DNA from 3 places in the Serratia proteamaculans genome. Region 1 is predicted to be linked to each of the others. Evidence: predicted binding sites of a transcription regulator. Region 1 holds the regulator's gene; each other region holds the start of a gene.

Region 1 (6,770 bases):
TAAGGAATTGCAGCAGCCAGCCCTGATACAGCCGTATCGGCTTGGGCGGTGCCACGTCGGTTTCCAGCTTTTCATAGGCGGCGGTGGCCACTTTCCACGCCAGCCACAGCAGGTACAGGCTGCCGAGAATTTTCAGCACCAGATGCAGAGCCGGATAAACCAGAATCAGGCTGCCGACGCCGAAGGCCACCAGCAGCAAAATGCTTTGCATGCCGAGCATGATACCTATCATCAGCAGCAGTGAACGCATAAAGCCAAAGTTGGCGCCGGAAGTGGTCAATAACATATTGTTGGGGCCGGGGGTGATCGCGGCAACCCACAGAAAGCCTAACATCGAAAGAAATAAACTCGCTTCCATCAGGCGGGTGCTCCTCACCCAGGGGGATTTTTGCAGTATTATTGTTAACTCAGGGTAGTGAAGCTAACAGCGCACTAATCATCCCACAATAGTTGCCAAAAAGATTTTTACTCAAGCTATGCATGAATCCTTTCGCCCGTTGACCGGGGCCAGTAATCCCCATCTGCAGACACTGCTGCCACGGCTGGTGCGCCGTCGTGTACAGCTGAAACCTCATTGGCAACGGCTGGAATTGCCCGGCGGCGACTTTGTCGATCTCGCCTGGAGCGAAGACCCGACTCAGGCTACCGACAAGCCACGTGTAGTGCTGTTCCACGGCCTGGAAGGCAACTTCTACAGCCCCTATGCCCATGGCCAGCTCAGCGCCTGGCGCGAAAAAGGCTGGCTCGGGGTAGTGATGCATTTTCGCGGCTGTAGCGGCGTGCCGAACCGTAAGCAACGCATCTATCATTCCGGCGAAACGGAGGATGCACGCTTTTTCCTGCAGTGGCTGCGAACCACCTACGGGGAAGCGCCAACCGCCGCCGTGGGTGTCTCGCTCGGCGGCAACATGCTGGCCTGCTACCTGGCGCAACAGGGCGCCGACAGCCTGCTGCAGGCGGCGGTGGTGGTCTCTGCGCCACTGATGCTGGAACCCTGCTCATGGCGGATGGATCAGGGCTTCTCGCGGGTTTATCAGCACTATCTGCTCGGGCAATTGAAACAAAACGCCACCCGCAAACTGCTGCACTATCCTGACACCCTGCCGCTGAAACTGCCGCAGCTCAAGGCGTTGCGCCGGATCCGCGACTTTGACGATGCCATTACCTCGCGTATCCACGGTTTCAGCGACGCTACCGATTATTACCGCCGCTGCAGTGCCCTGCCGCTGTTGCCGTCGATCCAAACGCCGTTGTTGATCATCCATGCCAAGGACGATCCTTTTATGACCGACGAAGTGATCCCCGAGGTCGCCACGCTGCCGCCCAACATTGAGTATCAGCTGACCGAGTTTGGCGGCCACGTCGGCTTTGTCGGCGGTACATTGAAAAAACCCCATATGTGGCTGGAATACCGTATTCCATCCTGGCTTGCCCCTTATCTGGAAACAACCAAGTGATTATCCCCTGGAAAGAACTGGAAGCTGAGACCCTGAACGGCCTGATCGAGTCCTTTGTGCTGCGTGAAGGGACCGACTACGGCGAGCACGAGCGCTCGCTGGAACAAAAGGTGGAAGACGTACGCCGCCAGTTGAAAAGTGGCGAGGTGCTGTTGGTGTGGTCAGAACTGCATGAGACCATCAACATCATGCCTCGAGGACAGTTCCGCGCCGGACAAGAAGAAATTTAGTGCCGATCGGTTCTATGACTGACGGAAAAAATCAGGTAACAATGAGGGATTGCAAACCAACGCGCGGAATTTTGCCCTTGGCGAAAGGGCGTCAAACACACCAATATAGCCTATAGCTTTCAAGCTGCAGCTAGGCGCCCAACTCGCTCATCCCCGGGCGCTTACTCGAGTAAGTAACCGGGGTGAGCGAGTGCAGGTAACAACGCTGCAGCTTGAAAGATGACGGGTATAATTTTATCTGACGCCTGCGCATTTAACACGGAGTGACCCACCACCATGTCCGCCAAACATCCCGTTATCGCAGTGACCGGCTCCAGCGGCGCCGGCACCACCACCACCAGCGTGGCGTTCCGTAAAATCTTTCAGCAGTTGAACATCCGTGCCGCTGAATTGGAAGGCGACAGTTTCCACCGCTATACCCGACCGGAAATGGACGCGGCAATCCGCAAAGCGCGCGATCTCGGCCGTCATATCAGCTATTTCGGCCCTGAGGCCAACGACTTCGGCCTGCTGCAACAAAGCTTTAGCGAGTACGGCACCAACGGTACCGGCCGCTCTCGCAAATATCTGCATACCTACGATGAAGCGGTGCCCTATAACCAGGTCCCCGGCACCTTTACGCCGTGGGAAGCCTTACCGGCACCGACCGACGTGCTGTTCTATGAAGGGTTGCACGGCGGCGTGGTGACCGAACACAACGACGTGGCCAAACATGTCGATTTATTGGTCGGCGTGGTGCCTATCGTCAACCTGGAGTGGATCCAGAAGTTGATCCGCGATACCGGCGAACGCGGCCACTCCCGTGAAGCGGTGATGGACTCGGTGGTCCGTTCGATGGAAGACTACATCAACTACATCACGCCGCAGTTCTCCCGCACCCACATCAACTTCCAACGGGTGCCGACGGTAGATACCTCCAACCCGTTTGCCGCCAAGGCGATCCCCTCGCTGGACGAGAGCTTTGTGGTGATCCACTTCCGCGGTCTGGACCAGATCGATTTCCCTTACTTGCTGGCCATGCTGCAAGGATCTTTTATCTCGCATATCAATACGCTGGTGGTGCCGGGTGGCAAAATGGGGCTGGCGATGGAGCTGATTATGGCGCCGCTGGTGCAGCAACTGCTGGAAGGCAAAAAAATCGAGTAACTTATCAGAGCGCGGCGACAGGCCGCGCCCCCTCTATCCGTCAGGACACTGCGCGGATTTCAAAACTGTGGGTCACGCTGGCTGCCTGACTCAACATCAGCGAGACCGAGCAGTACTTCTCGGCGGAAAGGTTTACCGCCCGCTCAACAATCTTGTCACTTAAATCTTTACCGGTGACGATAAAATGCAGGTTGATATGGGTAAACAAGCGTGGCGCTTCTTCACGCCGTTCGGAGGTCAATTTCACCTCGCAGTCGCGCACATCGTTACGTCCTTTTTGCAGGATCGACACCACATCGATCGCGCTGCAGCCTCCCACCGACATCAGCACCATTTCCATCGGGCTGGGGGCTTTATCACCGGCGTTACCGTCCATCAGCACCTGATGGCCAGACGCGGATTCACCCAGAAACGTCAGCCCTTCCACCCACTTAACTCTTGCCTGCATACTGGTCACTCCGGTTAATTTCTTAAAATCAGACTACGCTTTCGCATAGAAACTGGCAACGGAACCTGATGCTAATCATGCTGAAGCGAGACAACACAAGACACCCGCCTCACTCTGTGCTACAAACAGAGCCGCAATAAATCTTTCCGGGACACTGATTTCAGGGAAACTCCCAGGGAAAGGCTCCTTTACCGGTATGTTAACAGAATGTAGCTTGCAGCTCTCCCGGCAAGTTAATATGCTAGGGCGACAGCGTATATTTATGACACGCCTCAAAACCTGCTGCCAGCCACCATTAAAAAAACGGCGACAGCACGTTTTACAGGGAACTCTGACCCCTGTGACACAAGGCAGCGATAACAACAGAGGATAACAGCGAATGGTTCTCGGCAAACCGCAAACAGACCCTACTCTCGAATGGTTCCTGTCTCATTGCCATATCCACAAATATCCATCCAAAAGTACGCTGATTCACCAAGGTGAAAAGGCCGAAACGCTTTACTACATCGTCAAAGGCTCCGTAGCGGTGCTGATTAAGGATGAAGAAGGTAAAGAGATGATCCTGTCCTACCTTAACCAGGGGGATTTCATCGGCGAGCTTGGATTATTTGAAGAAGGTCAGGAGCGTAGCGCCTGGGTTAGGGCGAAAACCGCCTGTGAAGTGGCTGAAATTTCCTATAAGAAATTCCGCCAGTTGATTCAGGTTAACCCGGACATCCTGATGCGCCTGTCAGCGCAGATGGCAAACCGTCTGCAGATCACCTCTGAGAAAGTGGGTAACCTTGCTTTCCTGGACGTGACGGGCCGCATCGCGCAAACACTGCTGAACCTGGCGAAACAGCCTGATGCCATGACCCACCCGGATGGCATGCAGATTAAAATTACCCGCCAGGAAATTGGCCAGATCGTCGGTTGTTCACGTGAAACCGTTGGTCGTATTCTGAAAATGCTGGAAGATCAAAATCTGATCTCCGCCCACGGCAAAACTATTGTCGTTTACGGCACGCGTTAATTACTGAAAAAACGGCGCGATGATTCGCGCCGTTTTTTTATGCCCTGAATCATCATGTGGCGCCGACTGATTTACCACCCGGAAGTCAATTACGCACTGCGGCAAACGCTGGTGCTTTGCCTGCCGGTACTGCTGGGCCTGCTGATTGGCCAGCTGCAATACGGCCTGCTATTTTCCCTGGTCCCCGCCTGCTGTAACATCGCCGGGCTGGACACGCCCCACAAACGCTTCTTCAAACGCCTGATCGTCGGCGGTTCCCTGTTTGCCTTCAGTAGCCTGTTGCTGCAGCAAGTTCTGCTTTGGCAGTTGCCGCTGCCGTTACTGATGCTCGGCCTGGCCCTGTTGCTCGGCGTCAGCGGTGAAATCAGCCCGTTACACGCCCGCCTGCTGCCTGCCGCACTGGTAGCCGCCATCTTCTCTCTCAGCATGGTCGGTAGAGTCCCGCTGTGGCACGCACCGCTGTTATACGTGGTCGGTACCGCCTGGTACGGCCTGTTCACCTGGTTCTGGTTCAAGCTGTGGAAAGAACAACCGATGCGCGAGTCGCTCAATCAGCTCTATCTGGAGCTGGCGGACTACTTCGAAGCCAAATACTCGCTACTGACCCAGCATACCGATCCGCAGACTGCACTACCGCCATTGTTGGTACGCCAGCAAAAAGTCATGGACTTGATCACCCTGCTGTACCAGCAGCTTAATTTTTTGCCGCACGCCAGTAACCTTGAGCAAAAGCGCCTGCAACGCACCTTTCAGGTCGCGCTGGATTTGCAGGAACACATCACCGTCAGCCTGCATCTGCCGGAAGAAGTACAAAAACTGGTAGAGCAGAGCCAGGCCGAAGCAATTATCCGCCGCAATGCGCAGGTGATTGCCGGCCGACTACGCACGGTGGCCCACGATATTCTCTACCACCAGCATTCGCAGCGATTCAAAATGGACCATGAACTGGCGGCACTGGAAAAAGTCGCTGCGCAGCATCCGGACAACCCGGTGGGCCAGTTCTGCTACTACCACTTCAGTCGCATCGCACGTCTGCTGCGCACCCAGCACCCGCTCTACCGCCGCGATCTAATGGCCAACCAAAACCGCCTGCCGTTTTGGCCCGCGCTGGTCAGCTATCTGTCGTTCAAGTCCAACGCCCTGCGCAATGCGGCACGGCTGGGTGTCACGCTGGCGGCGGGCAGTAGTCTGGGTCTGTTTTTCAATCTGCCGAAGCCTTACTGGATCCTGCTGACCATCATGCTGGTGAGCCAGAACGGCTACAACGCCACCCGGGTGCGCATCCAGCACCGTGCGCTCGGTACCCTGGTCGGATTGGTGCTCGCCGCCGGTCTGCTGCAATTACAGCTACCCGAGGCCGAGACCCTAAGCGTGATGCTGGTGATCACGCTGCTGGCCTATCTGGTATCGCGTAAAAACTATGGGCTGGCGGTGATTGGCTTTACGGTGACGGCGGTCTACACCCTGCAATTGCTGGCGCTAAACGGCACCAATTTCCTGGTGCCACGGCTGATCGACACCCTGATTGGCTGCGTGCTGGTATTCGGCAGCACCATCTGGCTGTGGCCACAGTGGCAAAGCGGGCTGCTGCGCAAGAACGCCCACCAGGCGCTGGAGAACGATCAGCAGGCGCTGCGTTTGCTGCTGGAAGAACAGGAACCCGACCCCAGCGCACTGGCCTATGCCCGCATGCAGGTTAATCAGGCGCACAATGCGTTATTCACCTCGCTGAATCAGGCAATGCAGGAGCCGGGGTTTGAATCGAACTATCTGGCGGATATGCGCCTGTGGGTGACGCACAGCCAGTTTATTGTCGAACATCTGAACGCGATGACCATCCTGGCGCGCGAGCACTATATGCTGACGCCAAAGCTGGCGGAGGAGTATCTGCAATCTTGTGAGATCGCGCTGCAAAGCTGTCAGCAGCGGCTGGAATACGATGGGCCGAGCAGTGGCAACGGCATTATGCAGCCGCCGGATTTGCACCCGGAGATGCCGGTGACCGAAATGGAGCGCCACCTGCGGCGTATTCTGTCGCACCTGAGCGTCATGCACACCATCTCGTCATTGGCCTGGAGCCAACGCCCGCATCATGGCATCTGGCTGAAGCGCAAACTGCGCGATCAATAAGGGCGCCCTGTGGCGCCCCGGTTATCAGTGCAACAAATTAAGCGTTAATCACGTCCTGCACTGCCAGCTCAAACAGCGCCATACCTTCGTCGATATCCTGGATTTCCACCACCAGCGAAGGTGCAAAGCGGATCACATTTGGCCCGGCATTAAGGATCATCAGCCCACGAGCAGCAGCCGCCGTCAGGAAATCGCGCGCCTTGCCATGATACGGCGCCGTCAGTTCGGCACCAATCAACAGGCCCATGCCGCGAATATCGCTGAAAATACCGTACTTCTCGCCAATTTTCTTTAACGCCTGCACGTACAGCCCGTGACGTAACTCAATGCCGCTCAGCACTTCCGGC
Region 2 (6,770 bases), 3.4 Mb from region 1:
GGTTGCGCCGCCGCGCCCTATTTGGCTGCGGCGGGCGTCGGTCACCTGACGCTGGTTGATTTCGACACCGTTTCGCTCTCCAACCTGCAACGCCAGATCCTGCACCGCGACGCGCGTATTGGCATGGCGAAAGTGGAATCGGCGCGTATCGAACTGAGCGCCATCAATCCGCATATCCACATTGACGCCGTTGACGGGCAGTTGGACGACTCTCAGATGGCGGCACAGATTGCCGCCTGCGATCTGGTGCTGGACTGTACCGACAACGTAGCAACGCGCGACCTGCTGAATCGCCTGTGCCATGCGCAGCGTAAACCGCTGGTGTCCGGCGCGGCGATCCGTATGGAGGGGCAGCTGAGCGTTTTCACCTACCAGCCTGATGAACCTTGCTACCGTTGCCTGAGTCGGTTATTCGGCGATAACGCCCTGACCTGTGTCGAAGCCGGTGTAATGGCCCCGCTGGTGGGCACCATCGGCACCTTGCAAGCCATGGAGGCCATCAAACTGCTGACGCAATACGGCCAGCCACTCACCGGTAAACTGCTGATGTTTGATGCCATGACGATGCAATTTCGTGAAATGAAGCTGCCGAAAAATCCGCAGTGCGAGGTGTGTGGCGGGGAATAACAGACACAAAAAAGGCGGGAGTGCTCCCGCCTTCGATTATCACTGGTTATTTTTGCGGGCGCGTATAACGCGCCCCTACCAGAGAGTTAGACGATACCCTGGCTACGCAGATAGTCTTCGTAGTTGCCGGTAAAGTCGATCACCTTGGTCGGTGTCATTTCCAGTACGCGGGTCGCCAGCGAGCTAACGAACTCACGGTCGTGGGAAACGAAGATCAGGGTGCCTTCATACATTTCCAACGCCATGTTCAGCGACTCGATGGATTCCATATCCAGGTGGTTGGTTGGTTCATCCATAATCAGGATGTTAGGACGCTGCATCATCAGCTTGCCGAATAACATGCGGCCCTTCTCACCCCCTGACAACACCTTCACTTTCTTCTTGATGTCGTCCTGGCTGAACAGCAAACGACCCAGCACGCTGCGAACGGCCTGCTCGTCGTCTTTTTCCTGCTTCCACTGGCTCATCCAGTCGAATACCGTCAGGGTGTCATCGAATTCGTATTCGTGATCCTGAGCGTAGTAACCGATTTTGGCGTTTTCAGACCATTTCACGCTGCCGCTGTCCGGTTGAGCATCGCCAACCAGCGCTTTCAGCAGGGTCGACTTACCAACACCGTTCGGGCCCAGTACCGCGACTTTCTCGCCCACTTCAACCATCAGGTTGAGTTTGCTGAACAACGGGCCGTTGTCGAAGCCTTTGGTCAGTGCTTCCACTTCCAGCGCGTTACGGAACAGTTTTTTGTCCTGGTCGAAACGGATGAACGGGTTCTGACGGCTTGAAGCCTTCACTTCTTCCAGCTGGATCTTGTCGATCTGGCGGGCACGTGAAGTCGCCTGTTTGGATTTGGAGGCGTTGGCGCTAAAGCGGCTAACGAACGACTGCAGTTCGTTAATCTGTGCCTTTTTCTTGGCGTTATCCGCCATCAGACGTTCACGCGACTGGGTTGCCGCCGTCATGTATTCGTCATAGTTGCCGGGATACACGCGCAGTTCGCCGTAGTCCAGATCCGCCATGTGTGTACACACCATGTTCAGGAAGTGACGGTCGTGCGAAATGATAACCATGGTGCTGTTACGCTCGTTCAGCACCTGCTCCAGCCAGCGAATGGTATCGATGTCCAGGTTGTTGGTTGGTTCGTCGAGCAACAGGATTTCTGGATCGGAGAACAGCGCCTGCGCCAGCAACACGCGCAGTTTGAAGCCCGGTGCGATTTCGCTCATCGGACCATAATGCTGTTCAACCGGGATGCCTACGCCGAGCAGCAGCTCGCCGGCACGTGCTTCGGCGGTGTAACCGTCCATCTCGCCGTAAGCGACTTCCAGATCGGCCACTTTATAGCCGTCTTCTTCGCTCATTTCGGCCATAGCGTAAATACGGTCACGCTCTTCCTTCACTGCCCACAGCTCATGGTGGCCCATGATGACGGTGTCCAGCACGCTGTATTGCTCAAAAGCGAACTGATCCTGACGCAGTTTACCCAGACGCTCGTTCGGATCGAGGAACACGTTGCCGCCGCTCGATGCCAGGTCGCCGCCCAGGATTTTCATAAAGGTGGATTTGCCGCAGCCGTTAGCCCCGATCAAACCATAGCGGTTACCGCCACCAAATTTAACAGAGATGTTTTCAAACAGCGGCTTACTGCCAAACTGCATAGTAATGTTGTTAGTGCTTAACACAGCGCTCGCTCTTCATATCATTAGGAATGTGATTTGGCGCGCATTATGCCATAACGGGGATAAGAGATCGCGGGAAGTTTCGGTGACAATTTGAGCAATGGTGCGCTAGTGGTGGATCATGCTATTAGCCAACATTTCTAAATCAAAGGTTCAACGTGATGCAAACCTGTCATTTGATCAGTGAGCGTGAGACTTGTATAGCTAACTACCTTATGAAGATAGTTAGCTTTATATATCATTCTAACGCCCACCTACATCAGTGGCCCCAAACGTCTCTTTGGAATCTATTCCAGCCAATAATCAAGATATCCTCCAGAGAGAAACTACCCCCGCTTGAAGGTTGCCATGGGCCACTTCCCCAAGATGTCCCACCGCCATTAGGATACATATCAATTGAAGATGTACCTGGAGCCCAACATCTTCCGTTAGCATCTATGTACGTCCCCATATCTCGCCCTCTCTGGTCAATTATATTTCCTGACTCTCTGTGGCCATCGAGATTCATACCCCCAGAAATCAAGTGTAACTCGTTAAATTTTATTTCTTTCATGAGCATATCCTTTTAATATACTTATCAATAAATTAGGAAAATAAATATACTCACAAGCATCCATGTTTTAAAATACCAAAATATATATCTTTAAATTTTTCCCTTCTTAAAATGTCAGCTTTCAATGTCGAAACATTGTTACCCAACTCTTTTTCAAAAATGGACTTGACGTCCTTATTATTTATTTTACCTAGTTGTTTTAATCCACAGGCCACATAAAGTTTGCTTTCTGACGTCGCCTCTGGGTTATTAGCTATTGTCAAAAAAATCTCTGTTGCATTCTTGCTTTTAAGAATATCTCTTACATCATTCTCTCCTTTACTATACTTACCAATAAACCCATTCATCCCTACGGAAAAGTAACTTACCTTGGATAAATCATTTGCTATAGAAGAATAATTCATTTCAGATGTGTAACCATAAAGAGAGCATAGCAAAGTAAAAAAAAAGCAACAACTGACATAAACTTTTTTCATCAGCTCATCCTCTGTTCGAAAACTATCTATAATATGTAAAACATAACCATATCAACTAGCTCATTGTAAAGAAATTATTTTATAAACGAACTGGTTACTTTAATTTTAAAAAATTAAAGCATGGATGTAAATTTATATTTTACATATAGTTACAACCATTTTCTGGTAAGGAAATCTTATATCCATTAAATAAATTCAGATAAAAAACTCGCAAAAAACCATTCAAAAAAACAATATGAATTGGATTTATTTATAAAAAAACAATAAATTAAAAACAATATGATTAATTACCTGAACTATTCCTCAGACATCCAACACATAATACTGACGTATATTACCATCTAACACATAAGAGAAAGCTCTGACACATACTAAATAAAAAATTTTCAACCCTAAGTTTTAAATACCAGGTCAGGCAACCCTGAACCGTACTCTAAGCAACCCACCATTCCTCTCTTGCACTCGGAAATTTCAACATGACTCAGATCAGCTCCACTCGAGAACCGGATAAGTTCATCACTTCTCAAACCGCGAAATGCTATTGAGAATCGATCCGCGCTGTTGTTATAGAAAAGAACCATCTCGTATGGAGTAGCTTTGTTCCGCTCATTCTGGTGATAAGGGGTTGTATACTCATCAGGGTACTTGAATGGGTCTGCCGGAACCCATGCCGAAACTGTAGCTGGGAGTGCCATTAAAAGCGGCAACATGCATTTCTTCATTATCATACGCCCCTAAAATAACTAACATCATGAATATTAACAAAAAGACTGTTTTTCGTACAATTTATTGATGACTATGAGTCACATCAACACAAATAAAATGTGACTCATAGTCCGTGGTCTGATAAGCAACAAAACATGATGCTTGTTAGATGAAAAATGAACTTCAAATCAAATTTGGCAAACGTGTTCGAGAACTGCGCAAAGAGCGTGGTTGGTCGCAAGAAGAATTCGCTGATAAATGTGAGATAGATCGCACTTATATAAGTGGGATTGAGCGTGGGGTTAGGAATCCCACATTAGAGGTGATTGGTCTGATAGCAGCAGGCTTTGATAGTCCGGTGGCAACGTTAATGCTATTCAATACCCAATAAGTAATCATCTTTAAGTATTGTTATGTTACTCAACAACATCGTATTTTCGCAATGCATATGATTTTATATAATATTTTCCCTATAAATTCTCAACGTTAAAATAACAAAAGAAAACAACTAGCAGACTTATAATTAATTATTTCCAGCACTACTTATTACTTTCTAGTTTTGTGAACTACTGTATTATGTTTCCTCTTGTGGTAATCCTTCTACTTGTTGTATATATTTTTATTGAAAATTGATACGCATAGATGATATATAATACCAATACCTAATTTTAATGTTTTATACTAAGGAGATAAAATAATGAGAGATGATATTTTAAAAAGTTTCTTAACTGACTTTTCCACACAAAACAATTACGAAGAACTCCCAGAAGACGAGCAATTTGAGAGATTCGTTAATTTCAATATAGTATCAAAGCTATATCCTCGAGACTTGGAAGTTGAGGATTTGGCAACAGGAGGTACCAATGATTTGGCTATAGATGGAGCTGCCATTATTGTAAATGGAAGAATAATAACTAATGAAGAAGAGATTGAATTTTTAAGGAATAAAAATGGTACTCTAGATGTAACATTTGCTCTAATACAATCTAAGAACTCACCAAAATTCAAAGGAGATCAAATATTAAACTTTATAACGGGAGTGAAAATTTTATTCGATCAAAACCCTTCTATTCCAGAGAATGAACAAATAAAAAAAATAAGGAAACTTAAAGAAATAATATATCAACACTCTATTGACTTTGATGAACCTCCTGCACTTAAACTATATTTCGTAACCACAGGTGAATGGAACGAACCAGAAGCAATAGTTGGAAAAGTCAACAGGGAGCTAAAAGAGATAGATGAAAGAGGATTATTCAAAAATACAGCTGATATAGAATTTTATGATGCCGAAAGATTAAAATCAAACTATAGGGAGTTAAGCCGTAAGTCGGTAAAGGAGATTCCATTCAACAATAATGTACCTTTACCTGAAATACCAGAACACTTGAATATTAGACAATCATTTATTGGTAGTATTCCTGTGGTAGATTATATAAAACTGATAACTAATAATGACGGGAATTTATAAAAAGGTCTATTTTACGATAATGTTCGAGACTATCAAGGAAAAAATAAAGTAAACCAAGAGATAGCAAAAACGCTAAAATCAGAAAATAACAAGTTTTTGCTTCCACTACTAAACAATGGGATTACTATAATTGCAAAAAAAGTTGACAAAGTCGGCCCAAAACTAAAGCTAACAGATTTCCAAATAGTCAATGGATGCCAATCTAGCCATGTATTATTTGAGAATAAAGAAAGTCTATCCTCTAGCATACATATCATTATAAAGATAATTGAAACAAATCATCAGGATGTAATTAACAATATTATAAGAGCCACTAATAGGCAGACAGAAGTTAAAGATGAAGCATTTGAATCACTGAAACCATTCCATAAGGACTTGGAGGAATTTTATAAAGCCAAATCGTCGAATCTAATCCCTCCCATTTATTATGAGCGTAGATCTAAAGAGTATCTTGGCAATCCAAAAGTCAAAGCATACCAGGTCATAACTCTGGCATCACAAATAAAGTCATATGTATCACTAGTATTAGAACAACCACAGAGCACACACAGATATTTTGGTGAGATATTAGAAAGCAACAAAGATAAATTATTCATAACGACATCAGGAAATTTAAACTTATACTATATATCCTCCCTTATCGTTAATAGACTTGAGATTCTTTTTAAGAGGAAATCCGTCCAGCAAAAATATAAAGACTTCAAGTACCACATTGCATTTTTGGTATATTTAATGCTAAATAAAAACAAAAAAAACACGGATGAGATAATAAATACCTTTAATACAAAAGACCTTTACAAGCCATTATTTGATGACTCATGCAAAGTAATATCAAAAGTACTAAGCGAAAATAGAATTTCCAATAAGGATGCTATTCGGAGCAGAGAGTTCACATCCAAGATTAGAGAGAAAGCACTAACGAAATAAAATCACAAAGATAAATTGCCAGCTACTGCTGGCAATTTACACAAAAACAAAAAGTTTTGATTTATTTATTTCTCTAAGAATTATTATTCTACAAACAGCCCAGCCTGAGCTTACTTAAATATTCCCAGATCACATAACAACCAAGATCAATAATAATATTTTTATTATTAATGAATAACCACCTTATTAGAAGTGAAATTAGCACACTATACATCATCATGTCAAAGTAAATAAGCAGACATGGAAACATAATATTGTTATGTTATTGTTCTTTATTTTTAGACACAAACACCTTTATATCAACATCATTAGAATAAGCGGTAGATACATAACTT
Region 3 (6,770 bases), 2.6 Mb from region 1:
CCGTCTGCCGGATGCGCTGGCGTTCTTCGGTGGCACCCGCTTTGTGCCGATCGTCACTACCGTGATACTGGGTTTGTGTGGCCTGGTGATCCCATTGATTTGGCCCTGGTTTGCCGCCGGTATTACCGGGCTGGGCTGGGTGATCAACAGCGCTGGTGCCTTTGGGCCGATGCTGTTCGGTACTGGCGAACGCCTGCTGTTACCCTTCGGCTTGCAGCATATTCTGGTGGCGCTGATCCGCTTTACCGAGGCGGGCGGCACGCTGGACGTCTGCGGCCATACCGTGAGCGGTGCGTTGACCATCTTCCAGGCGCAGCTTTCCTGCCCAACCACCACCGGCTTTGCCGAAAGCGCCACCCGCTTCCTGTCACAGGGCAAGATGCCGGCCTTCCTGGGTGGTCTGCCGGGCGCGGCGTTAGCCATGTATCACTGTGCCAAGCCGGAAAATCGCCATAAAATTAAAGGCCTGCTGATCTCCGGCGTAGTGGCCTGCGTGGTCGGCGGCACCACCGAACCGATCGAGTTCCTGTTCCTGTTTGTCGCACCGTTCCTGTATCTCATTCACGCGGTCCTCACCGGGTTGGGCTTCACCGTGATGGCCCTGCTGGGCGTGACCATCGGCAACACCGACGGCAATATCATCGACTTCGTGGTATTCGGTATTCTGCACGGTACCGCCACCAAGTGGTATCTGGTGCCGATCGTCGCCGGCATCTGGTTCGCCGCCTACTACGCCATTTTCCGCTTCTCCATTCAGCGCTTTAATATCAAAACGCCGGGCCGCGAAAGCGAAACCACCGCCAGCCAGAGCGCACCCGTTGGCCCGGTCGGCAAATCCGGCTATAACGTTCCGGCCATTCTGGCGGCGCTGGGCGGCAGTGAGAATATTGTTTCGTTGGATAACTGCATCACCCGTCTGCGCCTGTCGGTCGACGACATGAGCAAGGTGGATGACGCGGCGCTGAAGGCCAATCGCGCCATTGGCGTGGTGCACCTCAATGAGCACAATCTTCAGGTGGTGATCGGCCCGCAGGTGCAATCGGTGAAAGATGAATTAGACTCACTGATAGCGGCAGCGCTTCCTGCTGCGGCCCTGCAGGGAGCGTCAAATGTTTGATTTTTCCACCCCGGTCGATCGGCACGGTACCTGGTGCACGCAATGGGATTACATCGCTGACCGTTTTGGCCACGATGACCTGCTGCCGTTCACCATTTCCGATATGGATTTCGCCACCGCGCCCTGCATTCTCGAGGCGCTGCAACAGCGCCTGCAGCATGGTGTGCTGGGTTACAGCCGCTGGCAGCATGAGGATTTTCTCGGCGCGGTGCGCCACTGGTATCAACAGCGCTTCAATATCCCCATCGACACCCATATGGCGGTCTATGGCCCGTCGGTGATTTACATGGTGGCGCAATTGATCCGCCTGTGGTCGGCACCGGGTGAATACGTCGTCACCCACACCCCGGCCTATGACGCTTTTTATAAGGTGATCCTCGGTAATCAACGCCAACTGCTGGCCTGCCCACTGCACAAGGACGGCAACGACTGGCAGTGCGATATGGCCCACCTGGAGGCGTTACTGGCGCGGCCGCAAACCAAAATTCTGCTGCTGTGCAGCCCGCACAACCCGACCGGCAAGGTATGGCGTGCGGAAGAATTGCAGCAAATGGCCGAGCTGTGCGAACGCCACGACGTGCGGGTGATCAGCGATGAGATCCATATGGATATGGTCTGGGGTGAGCAACGTCATACGCCCTGGAGCCAGGTTGCCACCACGCCCTGGGCACTGCTGACCTCAGGTTCCAAAACCTTCAATATCCCGGCGTTGACCGGGGCCTACGGGTTTATCAGCGATGATGCCGCGCGTGAGGCCTACACTCAGCAACTTAAGGCCCGCGACGGGTTGTCTTCTCCGGCAGTACTGGCGGTTGTCGCGCATATTGCCGCTTATCGCCACGGCGAGCCCTGGCTGGACGCACTGCGCGACTACCTGCAGGACAACCTGACCTACGTTGCCGAGCGGTTGAATCAGGCGTTCCCGATACTGAATTGGCAACCGCCACAGGCCACTTACCTGGCCTGGATCGATCTGCGCCCGCTGGGCATTGACGACCGTCAGTTACAACAGGTGCTGATCGAGCGGGAGAAGGTTGCCATCATGCCGGGCTTCACCTACGGCGAAGAAGGCCGTGGCTTCCTGCGGCTGAACGTCGGCTGCCCGCGCAGCAAGGTTGAGGCCGGTATGGACAAGTTGATTAACGGACTGAAATTTGTGCTGGGCCCAGCTTAGTCTGTTCACCTCAAGCCCTCTCACCAGGAGAGGGCCTATTTCACCTTTGCTACGTCACCTCTAAGGCTTAAACCTGTGGGATCTCTGCGAGACGCTGATAAACCGTCAGGCCGCGCTCATGAGCCAGGCGTACGTCGTTATCGGCCCCGCCGACACCCCCTCAATGCGATACACCGCCTGACACTGGGCAATCAGCCGATGGGCCACCGGATAGAGGTATTCCTCGCTAATGGCATCGCCATGGCGGGTTGAGCCTGCCGCTGCCGCCAGCGGTAACGCCAGCCATTCGCCAATCACCGGTACATGCCCGCGTTGGTACACCTCAAGCGCCGCCTGCTCCAGACGTTGCAGGTTATCGGCAATGCGCTGTGCATCGCCATCGGTACCGCTGCGGTAAGGGCCGGCAATTAATATCAGTTGAGCTTTCATAGCGCATTCTCCAGGGTGTGATTCAGGGCGACAAACTGCAACAGCATGATGGTTTTGGCATCGACAATACTCCCCTGAACAATGGCGCTCAGCGCCTCCGCCAGCGGCAGTTCAATCACCTCGAGATCTTCGCCCTCCGCTTCCACCCCACCGCCGTCGCTGACCCGCCCGGCGGCATGATACTCGCCGACAAAGAAGTGCAGCTTCTCGGTAACGGAACCGGGGCTCATATAAGCTTCAAATACCTTTTGCACGTTTTGCACCCTATAGCCGGTTTCTTCCTCCGCTTCCGCACGGATACGCTCTTCAGGCGAAGCGTTGTCCAACAGACCGGCGGCGGCCTCGATCAGCATGCCGTCGTGACCGTTGACGAACACCGGGAAGCGAAACTGGCGCGTCAGCACCACCGTTTGCGCCTGGCGGTTAAACAGCAAAATGGTAGCACCGTCGCCGCGATCGTAGGTTTCACGGCTTTGCCGCTGCCAGACGCCATCGCGACGTAAAAAATCAAAGGTGGTTTTTTTCAGCAGATACCAGTCATCGGACAGCACCCGGGTTTCGATAATACGAACCCGATCTTTAGTGGCGATCATGTTGGTCAACTCCACAACCAGGAAAGGAAAGCGATACTATCGTGCAGCTTCGTGTATGATCAAGATATTTCGTGCAGAATAAATTTAACGGGAGAACGTCATGCTCACCAGCCAACGTAAAAAAATCATTCTGGAAAAACTGGCCCAGGACGGACAGGTGCTGGCCAAACAGCTCAGCGAGATGTTCGGGTTGTCCGAGGATACCCTGCGGCGTGACTTGCGCGAGCTGGACAGTGAAGGCCTATTGCAACGGGTGCACGGTGGCGCGCTGCCGGTCTCTCCGGCGATTGCCACCTTCGCCGAAAGAAACGGGCAGGAATCTGCCGCCAAGCGCGCCATTGCCAAAGCCGCAGCGGCAATGATCGCACCCGGTCAGGTGGTGATCATCGACGGCGGTACCACCTCCGCCGAATTGGTGAAACAGCTTCCCGCCACGCTGGAGGCCACTATCGTCACCCACAGCCCCAGCGTGGCGGTTGGCCTGGTTGAGCACCCCAAAGTGGAAGTCATTCTGATCGGTGGGCGGCTGTACAAACACTCGATCGTCAGCGTGGGCGCGGCAGCGGTGGAAGCCATGTCGCACATCCGCGCCGACCTCTACTTTATGGGCGTGACCGGCGTGCACCCGACCGCCGGCCTGAGCACCGGCGATCTGGAAGAGGCCTACATCAAGCGCGCTCTGGCGGCGCGGGCAGCCGAAACCGTGGTGTTGGCCTCTGCCGCCAAGTTGAATGCCGCCTCGCAGTATGCGATTGGCGATATCACGCTGGCGCAGAGTATTATTGTCGAACGTTCGACCGACGCCGCGCTAACGGCCCCACTGGAACAGGCCGGGTTGACCGTTATCAAAGCCTGAGTGGTATCCTGAATTAAATAACGTAATAAATACGCGGTTATTAATCTTCTCCGCGTATTTATTACGATTAATCTCCGCGAATCGGATAAAAATGCGAGAGAAATCACACTTCGTTAAACTTATTTCCTCCCAGCCAATCATTTCCCCCCTTACTAATAATCCCACGGCAATATAGATGTAACATTATGATTATTAATAAATAGTCGTTTTAACGCTGCTGAGGCGCTTAAATTAAAATGAGATCTACTTCTCAAAAACATTACCTATCGCCAGTCTGTCAAGGTCAATCACGGAAATATTTGTGAGTGTTTTGTGATGTCGCCTGCAAATTTTAGCGATGCCAAAAATGACAATGAGCTCCACGGAACAGATTGGAGGCCAGTATATGAAAATCGGTGTGGTAATAAGCGGCGGCGACGTCACCGGCATCAATAACTTTATTTTCCAGGTCGCCAGACTGGCGCAGGCCGATATCGTTCTGTTTAACGGCGGAATACCCGGATTATTGGCTAATCAACATCAATCTGTCAGTCAGCGCGACCTGGTTGATTACTCTATTTCATCGATGCCGATAATGTCTTCCGGCCGCACGGCCAAGAAATTGGTGTCCGGTGAATATGAAACCATCAGCAAGCAGCTTAAAACCTTACACATTGAGGTGCTTATTATGGCCGGTGGCGACGGTTCGCTGCAGTTTTTAAATACCCTCAGCGAATTTGGCGTTAACTGTTTTGGCGTGGGCATGACCATCGACAATGATGTGTTTGGCAGCCATTACAGCATTGGCTTTTCCACCGCCTGCGAGCAGGTGATCAAAGAGGTCTCCAAGCTGCGCAACACCGGGCGCGCCCTGCCCGGACGCGTGTTTATGATTGAACTGTTGGGCGGCTACTGCGGGGAGCTGACGCTGCAGACGGCGATCAAATCCAATGCCGACTTTGCCCTGATCCCGGAATGCCAACATGCCTTAAGCCAGTTGGCAGAGAAAATATCCCAGCGGCTGGAACAACAAAATAGCGTCATTATTTTATGTTCCGAGGGATATACCAAAGAATATTCGCCCGGCTTTCAGGGTGCCATTGATACCATGATTAAACAGCTTGAACCAAAAATTGGTGTACGCATCCGTAAAACCATTATGGGTTATGGTTTGCGCAATGGCGATCCTACCTGTGAAGAGATTTATCAGGGAACCATTATGGCCAGCGAAGTGGTTCGTTGTATTCATTCCGGCATGAAAAACAAAGCCATTATTATTAATGCCAGCAACCAACCCATTCCGATTGATTTAATCAGCATGCAAAAACGATTGATTGATACCGAAGGACACCATTACAAACTCGCCAGGCAATTAAATATAATCTGAGGAGATACCCATGCTTAAAATACTGTGCGTATGTGGCTGTGGCCTCGGCTCCAGCTTTGCCATCGAAATGAGCGCAAGAGCGGTGCTGAAAAAATTAGAGATTGAGGCAGACATTGATCACACCACTATCTCTGAGGCCAGCGCCTTTAAATCAGATATTATTCTCACCCAAAAAACCTTCGCCGATATTTTAAATGCTGATGCCAGCGAAGAGGAAAAGAAACGGGTAATTATTCTCCACCGGCTCACCGATAAAGTGGAAATTGAGCAAAAGATTGTGGCCTTTTTAAAAGAGCGCGACATGAAGGAAAACCACCATGAATAGTCTGATTGACTTTATTGTCAAAGACCTGCTCGGTCAGGCTTCGATCCTGATCGCCTTTATCGCCATGCTGGGGCTAATACTGCAGAAAAAATCCACCGGGAAAGTGGCCGAGGGCACCTTTAAAACCCTGTTGGGCTTTCTGATCATGATGGCAGGCATCAACATTATTGTCGGTGCCCTGACCTACCTGAACAGCATTTTCACTCACAGCTTCGGCATGACCGGCTACATCACCGACGTCGCCGCCATTGCCGGCCTGGCCAACCGTGAGCTGGGCTCGGAAGTGGCGATGACCCTGATGGTGATTTTCGCGGTGAATATCATCATTGCCCGTATCACCCCGTTCAAGTACATCTTCCTGACCGGCCAGGCATTGCTGTGGATGGCCACCATCGGGGCGGTGATCGGCTACAAGGCTGGCCTAACCGGCCTGCCGCTGATCCTGACCGGCGGCATCTTTGGCGGCGTAATGGCGGTGTTAATGCCGGCATTGGCCCAACCGGTGGTGCGCAAAATCACCGGGTCGGATGAGGTGGCGCTGGGGCACTTTTGCACCATTGGCTATCTGGTTCAGGCGGCAGTCGCCAAGGTGGTTGGTAAAGGTTCCCGCTCAACCGAAGATCTGGAGCTGCCCGACAACTTCAAGTTCCTGCAGGATACCTACCTGTCGATGGCGGTGGTGATGATCCCGATGTATCTGATCCCCGCGCTGGCGGCCGGTCCGCAATATATTGCCCAATATGCTGGCGGTATGAACTACCTGATGTACTCCTTTATGCAGGCCATTCAGTTTGTCGCCGGAGTCTTTATTCTCTACAGCGGCGTGCGCCTGCTGCTTAACGAACTGGTCCCCGCCTTTCGCGGTATCGCCATGCGCATCGTGCCGGACGCCAAACCGGCGCTGGACTGC

What was found. The regulator CRP, encoded in region 1, controls carbon source genes, mostly activating them, when cyclic AMP is high. The targets are predictions, from matches to a motif close to ATGTGANNNNNNTCACAT.
Region 2: the regulator CRP is predicted to act here: its motif matches at 2,333-2,350, upstream of QOT07_RS07835 (ABC-F family ATPase).
Region 3: the regulator CRP is predicted to act here: its motif matches at 4,406-4,423, upstream of QOT07_RS11545 (6-phosphofructokinase).

The regions. Positions count from the first base shown of each region.
Region 1 is NZ_OX461105.1:5,008,326-5,015,095, forward strand. Features, by position in the region: gene QOT07_RS23355 (LysE family translocator) at 1-358, opposite strand, end outside; gene QOT07_RS23360 (hydrolase) at 477-1,457, shown strand; gene QOT07_RS23365 (YheU family protein) at 1,454-1,687, shown strand; gene QOT07_RS23370 (phosphoribulokinase) at 1,964-2,833, shown strand; gene QOT07_RS23375 (OsmC family protein) at 2,874-3,281, opposite strand; gene crp (cAMP-activated global transcriptional regulator CRP) at 3,661-4,293, shown strand; gene QOT07_RS23385 (YccS/YhfK family putative transporter) at 4,348-6,423, shown strand; gene argD (bifunctional acetylornithine/succinyldiaminopimelate transaminase) at 6,461-6,770, opposite strand, start outside.
Region 2 is NZ_OX461105.1:1,655,163-1,661,932, reverse strand. Features, by position in the region: gene moeB (molybdopterin-synthase adenylyltransferase MoeB) at 1-627, shown strand, start outside; gene QOT07_RS07835 (ABC-F family ATPase) at 714-2,306, opposite strand; gene mchS3 (MchS3 family protein) at 2,907-3,332, opposite strand; gene QOT07_RS07825 (helix-turn-helix domain-containing protein) at 4,207-4,428, shown strand; gene QOT07_RS07820 (hypothetical protein) at 4,735-5,508, shown strand; partial or broken gene QOT07_RS07815 (AIPR family protein) at 5,530-6,435, shown strand; gene QOT07_RS07810 (DEAD/DEAH box helicase) at 6,698-6,770, opposite strand, start outside.
Region 3 is NZ_OX461105.1:2,447,552-2,454,321, reverse strand. Features, by position in the region: gene malX (maltose/glucose-specific PTS transporter subunit IIBC) at 1-1,117, shown strand, start outside; gene QOT07_RS11565 (MalY/PatB family protein) at 1,110-2,291, shown strand; partial or broken gene QOT07_RS11560 (NUDIX hydrolase) at 2,359-2,720, opposite strand; gene QOT07_RS11555 (NUDIX domain-containing protein) at 2,717-3,313, opposite strand; gene QOT07_RS11550 (DeoR/GlpR family DNA-binding transcription regulator) at 3,414-4,169, shown strand; gene QOT07_RS11545 (6-phosphofructokinase) at 4,555-5,535, shown strand; gene QOT07_RS11540 (PTS sugar transporter subunit IIB) at 5,546-5,860, shown strand; gene QOT07_RS11535 (PTS sugar transporter subunit IIC) at 5,853-6,770, shown strand, end outside.